Regions from separate parts of the Dethiothermospora halolimnae genome, predicted to be linked through region 1. Evidence: a T-box and tRNA genes for the amino acid it is inferred to sense, from the RefSeq annotation. Region 1 holds a T-box; the other holds one or more tRNA genes.
What was found. The T-box of region 1 lies ahead of argS (arginine--tRNA ligase). A T-box ahead of a tRNA ligase gene usually reads a tRNA of that ligase, here a tRNA-Arg.

Region 1 (5,639 bases):
TATCCTGTATTTCTATTTTCACTAACCAGCTATCATAGGGGCTTGAGTTAATAAGGGCTGGATCGTCCATAACTTCTTCATTTACCTCTAGTATTTTACCATCCACGGGCATATAAAGGTCAGAAGCCGCTTTAACTGATTCTACTACAGCAAAATCTTCTTTGGCTTTAAACTCGTCATCCTCGTCGGGTAAATCCACAAATACTATATCACCCATTGAATTTTGTGCATACTCACTTATTCCTATATAGGCTTCATTATCCTCTACCTTTAACCATTCGTGGGACTGTTTGTATAGTAAATCTTTTTTTATATTCATATTACTTCCTCCCTGTTATTTTTTATATTTTTTCTGATAGAATCTTTTACTTATAATTACTGCTTTTTTAGGTTTATTTCTTATTAAGATAGATATTTCGGTATCTAACTTTGCATACTTAGAGTCTATTATCGCCAGTCCTATATTCTTTTTAAGGGTTGGGGAAAAATATCCTGTTGTGACAAAACCTATTTTATTATCATCAATTGCCACATCATAACCTTCCCGTGGGATACCCCTTTCCTTCATTTCAAATCCCACTATTTTTCTTGGAACCCCTTGTTCTTTCTGTTTCACTAGCGCCTCTTTTCCTACAAAATGGTCTTTGTCTAACTTAACGAAAAATCCTAGACCAGCCTCCAGTGGAGTTATAACTTCAGAAATCTCATGGCCATATAGGGGTAAAGTAGCTTCAAATCTAAGGGTATCCCTTGCACCTAAACCAGCAGGTTTTATGCCATATTCTTTTCCTGCATCCATAATGTTATTCCATAATTTATCTATGGACTCCTCATTAGTATATATTTCAAACCCATCTTCACCGGTATAACCAGTTCTGGATACAAGGCATTTAACTCCTGATATATCCACATTTCTATCACAATAAAAAAACTTTATTTTTGACAAATCGGTATCAGTAAGTTTCTGAAGGGTTTTTTCTGCCAATGGTCCCTGTAAAGCCAATTGACCCATGTCATCTGATATATTTTCTATTGATACATCAAAACCTTCTTTATTAGCTATCATCCATTTATAATCCTTATCTACGTTACCGGCATTTATTACTAGATAGAAATATTTATTTGAAAATTTATATACCAATAAATCATCCACTATGCCTCCATCGTCATAACACATTAAGCTATATAAAACTTGATTATCTTCTAGAGTGGAAGCATCATTGGTTATTAGATGCTGTATAAAGGGCAGGGCATCAGCTCCCTTTACCTCTACTTCTCCCATATGGGATACATCAAAGATACCAACATTATTTCTAACTGCCTCATGCTCTGCAATTAGCCCTTCATATTGGATAGGTAATGCCCATCCAGCAAAATCTATAATTTTTCCTCCACTTTGAAGATGGATATCATAAAGGGCCGTTCTTTTTTTATTTTCGGTCATAACATCCTCCTTAGTAGTTTTATAGTGATAAAAATAAACTACATATTTATTATGTGTTACTGGAATAAAAGTATGTTATAAAAAAATAAAAGCTGGTAAAACAATTAATTGTTTTACCAGCTTTTATTTAACTGTCAAGCTATTGGAAATTAGTAAATTTTGGTCTAAATGCGTTGATAATCGCCTAATTTTAGTGTTGGGGGACTTGTAATCCCCAACTTACTACATCCTATCAGGAGCTTCAATACCTAATAAATCAAGTCCAGTTTCTAAAACATCTTTAGTTAAGTTACTAAGATTTATCCAAGACATTTTCTTTTCCATATTTTCTTCTGTTATCATCTTAGTGTTGTGATAGAATTTATTAAATTGATTTGCCACTTCATAAATGTATTCACACATCTTATTTGGAGCTTTATCAATAAATGCTGACTCCACCACTTCGTTGAACTTTGACAGACTTAACATTAAATCCCTCTCTATATCACTATGGGGGTTAATAATGTCACTAGTTTTATCAACATCCACTTTTCTTAATATAGACTTAATTCTGACAACAGTATATAAAATATAGGGACCTGTTTTACCTTCAAAGGATGAAAATTTAGCCATATCAAAGATATAATCCTTGGTAATTTGATTTGATAAATCACCAAATTTAAGGGCCGATAAACCAACTTTTTTTGCTATGTCATTCATTTCTTCGGAACTTAAGGAATTATTATTTTTTAGTTTATTTCTTACATGGTTTGTAATGGTATCTATCAAGGTTCTAAGTCTCATAACTCCTCCGTCCCTTGTCTTAAAGGGCTTTCCATCTTTACCATTTATGGTACCATTACTTAGAAAATAAAATTTCAGATTTTCATCAACAATTTTTGTCTTCTTAGCACATCTGAAAACCTGTTCAAAGTGGAGTCCCTGTCTTTTATCCACTACATATATGATTTCATCGGGACTATAATCTTTGACCCTTTCCCATATGGTAGCAAGGTCAGTGGTACTATATAGGGTAGAACCATCGGATTTTAATACCATAAAAGGTGGCATGGGCTGGTTATCATCTTCTTTAGCAACATCTATAACTAAAGTACCTTCACTTTCTTCAGTATAATTATTGTCCTTTAGATAGCCGATCATTTCATCTATATATTGTTGGCAATCACTTTCTCCTTTCCATAAATCAAACTCTACATTTAAATCACTATAATTCTTTTTAAGGTCTTTTACAGAAACATTTAATATATGTTTCCAAAGAGCTAAATAACCTCTATTGCCTTTTTGAAGCTTAGAAGTAGCTTCCCTGGCTTCTTTCATAGCATCCCCGTTACTTTTAGCTAATTTACTTGCAGCTGGGTATATTTCTTCAAGTTCATCTATAGTAAAGGGAGCTTCCTCTGGATACTCTCCATTAAAGTTTTCATCGAAATATGGTAGATCAGGATTTCTTCTTTTAACCTCTGAAATTACCATACCCATTTGAAGACCCCAGTCACCTAGATGAACATCTCCTATAACCCTATGACCTAGGTATCTTGAAGTCCTTTTGAGACTTTCACCTATTATTGCAGGACGAAGGTGACCCACATGAAGGGGTTTAGCAACATTAGCTCCTCCATAATCTATCATTATAGTCATAGGGTTCTGGCTTTCAGTAATTCCTAGTTTTTTATCACTATATATATTGTTAATATAATTTGTTAGGAAATCATCAGTAATGTTAATGTTTATAAAACCTGGGCCAGCAATTGAAATATCTTGAAAGATTTGAATGTCCTTAATCTCACTAAGAACATCATTTGCAATATCCCTAGGGGATTTTTTGTATTCTTTAGCAGCAGCTAAAGCTCCATTACATTGAAACTGACATAGGTCAGGGCGGTTTGATACAGTTACAAAACCATATTTTCTATCATAACCATATTTTTCAAATTTGTCTTTAACTAAATCATTAATCTTATCAATAACCTTTTTCATAATATACCTCCTAATTAATTATTAACTTTACATAGAATCTTTTATTATACCAGGGAATGAATTCCCTTTTACTTGTTTGAATTGACAGTTGACAATGGACAATTGACAGTTGAAGGTGATTTTACTCACTCTGTTCATAAAATATTATATTTCAAATGGGCTTTGCCCATTTGTACCTTAATTGTCCATTGTCAACTGTCAATTGTAAATTGAAGTAAGTAGCTTCGAATTCATTGGGAAATTACCTTCAACAAGCAAATAAATATAAAAAACCCGTCTCATAAAAAATATGAGACGGGTATAATTCCGCGGTACCACTCAAATTGACTAAATAATAGTCCCCTTAATAACTTTAACCCAGTTAATGGTTTACCCTTACACATTGGCTCAGGTAAATTCTCAGAGGCCCTTTTCTCCATTTTATTTCTTATGGGACTTCCACTCTATTCCCACTCGCTGTTAGAAAATTAAAATGGATATTTTTCTCGTCATCGAAATTTTAAATCATATATTTTTATTACATCCTATCAGGAGCTTCAATACCTAATAAATCAAGTCCAGTTTCTAAAACATCTTTAGTTAAGTTACTAAGATTTATCCAAGACATTTTCTTTTCCATATTTTCTTCTGTTATCATCTTATTATTGTGATAGAATTTATTAAACTGATTTGCCACTTCATAAATGTATTCACACATCTTATTTGGAGCTTTATCAATAAATGCTGATTCAACTACTTCGTTGAACTTTGATAAACTTAACATTAAATCCCTTTCTATATCACTATGGGGGTTAATAATGTTACTTGTCTTATCAACATCTACTTTTCTTAATATAGACTTAATTCTAACTACAGTGTAAAGGATATATGGTCCTGTTTTTCCTTCAAAGGATGAGAATTTATCCATATCGAAAACATAATCCTTAGTAACTTGGTTTGATAAATCACCAAATTTAAGGGCTGATAAACCAACCTTTCTTGCTATTTCATCCATTTCTTCAGCAGTGAAGGAATCGTTATTTCTAAGTTTGTCTTTAACATTATCTTTGATGATATCTATTAAGTCTCTAAGTCTCATAACCCCACCTTCCCTTGTCTTGAAAGGCTTTCCGTCTTTACCATTCATTGTACCGAAACCAATAAAGTCAAACTTAAGGTCTTCATTAACGATTTTTGTTTTTTTAGCACATCTAAATACCTGCTCAAAGTGAAGTCCCTGTCTTTTATCAACAACATATATAATTTCATTGGGGTCATAATCGTTAACCCTTTCCCATATGGTAGCAAGGTCAGTGGTACTATATAGGGTAGCACCATCGGATTTTAATACCATAAAAGGCGGGATAGGTTGTTTATCATCTTCTTTAGCTACATCTATAACTAAAGCACCTTCACTTTCTTCAGTATAATTATTATCCTTTAAGTAAGTAATCATTTCATCTAGATAATGGCGACAATCACTTTCACCCTTCCATAAATCAAACTCTACGTTTAAATCCCCATAGTTCTTTTTAAGGTCAGCTACAGAAACATTTAGTATATGTTTCCAAAGAGCTAAATAACCTCTATGGCCTTTTTGAAGTTTAGAAGTAGCTTCCCTAGCTTCTTTCATAGCATCCTCGTTACTTTTAGCTAATTTACTTGCAGCTGGGTATATCTCTTCAAGTTCATCTATAGTAAAGGGAGCTTTTTCTGGATACTCTCCATTAAAGTTTTCATCAAAATATGGTAAATCAGGATTTCTTCTTTTAACTTCTGATATAACCATACCTATTTGAAGACCCCAGTCACCTAAATGAACATCTCCTATAACTTTGTGACCTAAATATCTTGAGATTCTTTTAATACTTTCACCTATTATTGCGGCACGAAGGTGACCTACATGAAGGGGCTTAGCAACATTGGCCCCACCATAGTCTATCATTATAGTCATAGGATCTTCATTTTCAGAAGTACCTAGTTTTTTGTCACCATACATATCATTTATATAGTTTGTTAGGAATTCATCGGTAATGTTTATATTTATAAACCCTGGACCTGCGATTGAAATATCTTGAAAGATTTCAATGTCCTTAAGCTCACCGAAAACATCATTTGCAATGTCCCTAGGGGATTTTTTGTATTCCTTAGCAGCAGCTAAAGCTCCATTACATTGGAATTGACATAGGTCAGGGCGGTTTGATACCGTAACAAAACCATACTTTCTATCATAACCACA
Region 2 (5,639 bases), on a different contig from region 1:
CGACCTATACTGCATGACTTTAAAGTCGGTCTGAATATATTCAGACCCTACATAAATTGTTTGTTATTATATACTAAAAAAAGTTAACCCCATAAAGTCAACTTCCTATCAGATAATTTCTCTCTTCTCAATTTATAATTAAAACTCACAATTTATAATTCTTTGTAAATTAAAATAGTGGTACAGGCGAAGGGAGTCGAACCCCCACATCATAAGATACTAGATCCTAAGTCTAGCGCGTCTGCCAATTCCGCCACGCCTGCACATATTTATCATTTGAAAATGGTGACCCATCGGCGACTCGAACGCCGGACACCCTGATTAAAAGTCAGATGCTCTGCCAACTGAGCTAATGGGTCATATTTGGAGCGGAAGACGAGATTCGAACTCGCGACCCTCGCCTTGGCAAGGCGATGCTCTACCACTGAGCCACTTCCGCACATATCCTTTACTTTCAATCACTATCCAATTTAACGGCAAGCCCTCAAGTTTTCCTAACTAAGCGATTCACACCAAATCGAAAAGAAGATTTGGGTTCTCTGCTTATACCACTGAGCCACTTCCGCACATGCTGTCTTCCAGACAGAATTGTTAATTTTTAATTGTCAATTCACAATTGCATTTATTGGTACAGGTGAAGGGAGTCGAACCCCCACATCATAAGATACTAGATCCTAAGTCTAGCGCGTCTGCCAATTCCGCCACACCTGCACATATTTATTATTTGAAAATGGTGACCCATCGGCGACTCGAACGCCGGACACCCTGATTAAAAGTCAGATGCTCTGCCAACTGAGCTAATGGGTCATATTATATTTTATTTGGCTACATAATTTATACCTTTAACATAACTCAATGATCGATAACTAAGCGATGTACACAAAATCAAAAGCGTGATTTTGGTCCCCTGCTTATGCCAACTGAGCTAATGGGTCAAGTGCTGACTATCGTCAGAATTGTTAATTCTTTAATTGTTAATTATACGATGGGTTCTAAGTTAAACCTAAACCCTCCACTCTTTTTATTAACAATTTACAATTATCAATTCACAATTCTTCACGTTAGTGAAGTTAATGGGGTGAATAATGGGAGTCGAACCCATGACCTCCAGAGCCACAATCTGGCGCTCTAACCAACTGAGCTATACCCACCACAATATTTTTTAAATGGCGCGCCTGAGAGGATTCGAACCCCTGACACACGGATTAGAAGTCCGTTGCTCTATCCTACTGAGCTACAGGCGCATTATTTTGTCTCGCCACTTGCTTCGTGCTGACAATAATAAATTATAGCAGAGGATTATATTATTGTCAACAAATTTCTAAAAAAATTTTTAAGGAATTTGTTACCATAGGGACTTTGGCTATATTGCTATAACCTGAGCCCCTATTTTATCAGTTATATTTAATACCCCGAATGTCTTTTCTCTATTTCTAGGATATGATAAACTTCCTGGGTTAAATAATTTCAACCCATTATTTTCAATATTAAGAGCTAAATGGGTGTGTCCGAATAGTACTAAGTCTACTTCCAACTCTATACCCCTATAATATATGTTATTTATATCCATTTTAACTTTATATTTATGTCCATGGGTTAGTAATATTCTTTTATCATTTATGGTTAATATCTCCTCTTCCTTTGTATTATTATCAGAAATATCACAGTTCCCTTTTACACATATTACTTCTTTATTAAATATTTTTTTTATTTCCCCAGTGTCCTTTGTATAATCACCTAAATGTATAATTAAATCTACGTTATTCACTTTTTCTTTTACTTTTTTTAGATCATTTAACATGCCATGGGTATCACTAAATACTAGTATATCCATATTATCAATCCTTTATAATATCTTCTAGATAGGTTCTTAATTTTTTTAATGCATTTGCCCTATGGCTTATCTTATTTTTTGTTTCTTCCCCCAGTTCTGCAAATGTTTTATTATATCCATCAACTATAAATAAAGGATCATACCCAAAACCACTACTCCCCTTTGGAGTAAAACCTATCCTTCCACTACACTCTCCAATTAAGGTTTTAGTTTCTCCATTTTCTAAAACTATTGCTATTGCTGTTTTAAAACTTGCAGTTCTATCCTCTAGTTCTACCCCATCTAGTTCATTTAAAAGTTTTTTGTTATTATCTTTATCCTTTGCATTCTCTCCTGCGTACCTAGCAGAATAAATCCCGGGATCGCCTTTTAAACTATCTACAAACAATCCGCTATCATCGGCTATTACTATACCATCTACATGTTCCCACATCTCCGTAGCCTTTTTTAATGCATTACCCTCTAAAGTATCTTTATCTTCAACTACATCAAAATCCTCTAACCCCACATCATCTTTAGATAATATATTTACTGGTAAATCTTTTAATATCTTTGTTATTTCATCAATTTTATGCTTATTACCACTGGACACTATTATATCTTTACTCATTATTCCCCTTTTCCTCCTTTGATTTTACCTTTCCCACTAAATCACTTATTTCTCCTAAAGCCTCTTTTTGTTTTTCAATTAATTCTCCTATACCCTTTTCTGCTATTCTTAATAATTCATTGAGATCATTTCTGCTAAATGGTGCCTCTTCTCCAGTACCTTGTATCTCAATAAATTCTTTACTATCGGTCATCACTATATTCATATCTACTTTAGCATTTGAATCTTCTTGATAATTTAAATCTAAAAGTCTAGTATCCTTTACTACTCCTACACTTATTGCTGCTACAAAGTTTTTAACCGGTATACTGGGTATTTGTTTAGCTTCATAAAGCTTATGTAATGCATCTACTAAGGCTACAAAGGCTCCTGTTATGGAAGCCGTTCTAGTTCCTCCATCGGCCTGTATCACATCACAATCTAACCAAACTGTCTTTTCTCCTAAGGCTTTTAAGTCTATAACGGATCTTAAAGCTCTACCTATGAGCCTCTGTATTTCTTGGGTTCTTCCTTGAAGTTTTCCCTTTCTAGACTCCCTTATTTTTCTTGTTATAGTTGATGCCGGTAACATAGAGTATTCGGCAGTTACCCATCCTGAATTACTTCCTTTTAAAAACGGGGGTACCCTATCTTCTATCATGGCCGTACATATTACTTTAGTTTCTCCCATCTCTATAAGTACTGACCCTTGAGGGTGTTTAAGATAATTTCTAGTTATTTTTACATCCCTTAGTTGTTCATATTCTCTATTATTGATTCTATCCATTAATATCTCTCCTATCTTTTTTTAATGGTTGAGGGATTACGAATCCCCCAACAACTAGATGTAATCTTCAAATGAATTTAAAAGCTATTTTTTATCTCAGTCAAAGGGTTACCAATCTCCCAGCAACTGTATATGCCTTTCCAATGGATTCAAAGCTACTTTTTAGTTATATGTATCATGCTCTTTATATAAACTATAAATTTTATTTTCCCCTTATAGCTTATTAATATTTATTTGTTATTATAAATCTCTATCCTACCATTTATAATAACAAATGTTTCTAGTTAATAAAAGGACTATTTGAACAAAGAGGACTTTGTCCCTTCTTTGTTCTGTGCAGAGTACAGGGTGCGGGGGCAGCGAATTGGTGAGACCATAAATACATTCAAGGAGTTCAGACAAAGAAAAAAGCAGTCATAGTGACTGCTTAATATTCATTGGCAAATACAGGGATAGTATTACTACTTTCACCTTCTATTCCGGCTTCTTGTAATGTTTTACCATTTATCGATAATTCAAGTCCCAGTATATCATTAAATTGACTTATTGTTAAACCTATATTCCTTGACATTCTATCAAATGTTACCTGTTGAGCTATAACTTCCTCATTATTGGTAGTTATATCTATGTATGCAATACCATCTTTTACTTCTACATTTCCTAAACTTACCCCTTCAGGTATTTCAGTATAAAGTCCTGCAACATTTACTTTACCATTAAACAACTGTGATAAAACTGTATTTACATTATTCTCCTTATTTGTTTGTACCGTAACAGGGACATAATGTTCATATCCAGAACTAGATACAGCCTTATAATAAACCATTACATCATTGTTCCCTTCACCATTAGCTTCTAACAAGTTTATATCCTCTCTGTTTATTGCACTGCTTATTTCTGTGCCATGTTGTAAATTTGCCATTTCCTTACCATCAATTAAAATTTGAACTTTACTTATTGATGGGAACTCCGTTAAAGTATATACAACTCCTTTCACTAGGTTCTCTTCATGAACCTTATCTACTGTTTCTGTAAAACTTTTGTTAAAGTTTACCTTACAAAGCCCACTCTCTTCATCTATTGCCATTCCACTTATCTCTGTACCTGACGGAATTAGGGGCATTAACCCTATGGTACTCATATCATCCCTTATAGCTGGGGTATCTATCATGTTTCTAAGAGCCGCCTTAGCTATACCTGTTTCCCAAGGTATTTGTTTTTTTACTGGAACTAAATATCCCATTTCATTTTGGAAATATAAAATAGTATCTCTAATGTTACTACCTGTTTCTTCTTCTGATTCTTCCTGATCTTCATCGCTTCTTACTATTTCAATATCAGGTTCTTCTTCATCTGAAACTAAGTCTTTAATTGCATTGCAACCATAAACTGATACACTTAAGGCTATCATAAGTAAAATTGCTATTATTTTTTTAGCCTTCATTAATTTCCCCCCTCTATTTATTGTCCGTTTATAAATTATATTAATTAGAGGGCCATACTATGAATAATTTAAAATTTTTTCTATTTCTTTTTGATTTTAGAAAAATATCCTCCTCTAATTCTTCTAGTATTACTTACTGTTATGAAGGCATCACTATCCATTTGATCTATTACATTATGTAATTTTTTTAGATTTCTTCTCTTAACGGTCATATTCAATATGTTTCTTTTCCCTTCTCTTCCATGTCCTTCTGTCACAGTAACTCCAAATCCTTTATCCCTAAGGGTATTTACTACATCATATGCATCACTTTTGGTTATAACTTGAACAAATGAGTCTCCCATGGCGACTTTTTCTTCTATATATATCCCTATATAATTACCACTGGCAAAACCTAAGGCATAGGCAAGAAGATTTCCAGGGTTATCAAGGCTATTAACAACTTTACCAAGTGCTAATATATATATACCCACCTCAAAAAAACCTATTATAGATGCATATATTTTTTGCCCCTGAACCACCATCAACATTCTAAGGGTCCCCAAAGTTACGTCCATAACCCTAGAAATAAAAATAAACAAATATCCTAAAAAAATACTCATCAATATACCTCCCATATTATTAGTCCATTATTATCATAATACCCTTTAAAGCAAAAAAATAAAAGATAAAAATCCTTAAGGATTTTTATCTTTTACTTACTAAAGTAATTTACCAATCCACTTGCTATGGCTTCTGCTGCCTTTTCATGATACTCATCTGTTATTATTATTCTTTCCTCTTGAGGATTAGTAACAAATCCTAGTTCCACAAGGGCTGATACCATTGCTGTTTCCCTTGTTACAACTAAATCAGGTCTTCGTATTATATCCATGTCTTTTCTTTTCAATCCCTCCAAAAGAGCCTCATGTATAGTTTCTGCAAAGGGATAATTGTCAGAGTTCTTAACATCACTTTCATAGGATGGACAATATAGGGTTTGAAT

Region 2: it has a tRNA-Arg gene. The T-box ahead of argS (arginine--tRNA ligase) is inferred to sense a tRNA for this amino acid. The anticodon was not compared.

The regions. Positions count from the first base shown of each region.
Region 1 covers NZ_JBAKFX010000023.1:19,284-24,922, forward strand. The annotation lists gene gcvH (glycine cleavage system protein GcvH) at 1-319, opposite strand, end outside; gene gcvT (glycine cleavage system aminomethyltransferase GcvT) at 335-1,444, opposite strand; gene argS (arginine--tRNA ligase) at 1,667-3,421, opposite strand; T-box leader at 3,709-3,922, opposite strand; gene argS (arginine--tRNA ligase) at 3,939-5,639, opposite strand, start outside.
Region 2 covers NZ_JBAKFX010000004.1:130,237-135,875, reverse strand. The annotation lists tRNA gene V6137_RS02940 (tRNA-Leu) at 179-263, opposite strand; tRNA gene V6137_RS02935 (tRNA-Lys) at 284-359, opposite strand; tRNA gene V6137_RS02930 (tRNA-Gly) at 365-439, opposite strand; tRNA gene V6137_RS02925 (tRNA-Leu) at 627-711, opposite strand; tRNA gene V6137_RS02920 (tRNA-Lys) at 732-807, opposite strand; tRNA gene V6137_RS02915 (tRNA-His) at 1,075-1,151, opposite strand; tRNA gene V6137_RS02910 (tRNA-Arg) at 1,168-1,244, opposite strand; gene V6137_RS02905 (metallophosphoesterase) at 1,364-1,834, opposite strand; gene V6137_RS02900 (XTP/dITP diphosphatase) at 1,839-2,444, opposite strand; gene rph (ribonuclease PH) at 2,437-3,210, opposite strand; gene V6137_RS02890 (GerMN domain-containing protein) at 3,638-4,654, opposite strand; gene V6137_RS02885 (DUF2179 domain-containing protein) at 4,735-5,256, opposite strand; gene V6137_RS02880 (N-acetylmuramoyl-L-alanine amidase family protein) at 5,349-5,639, opposite strand, start outside.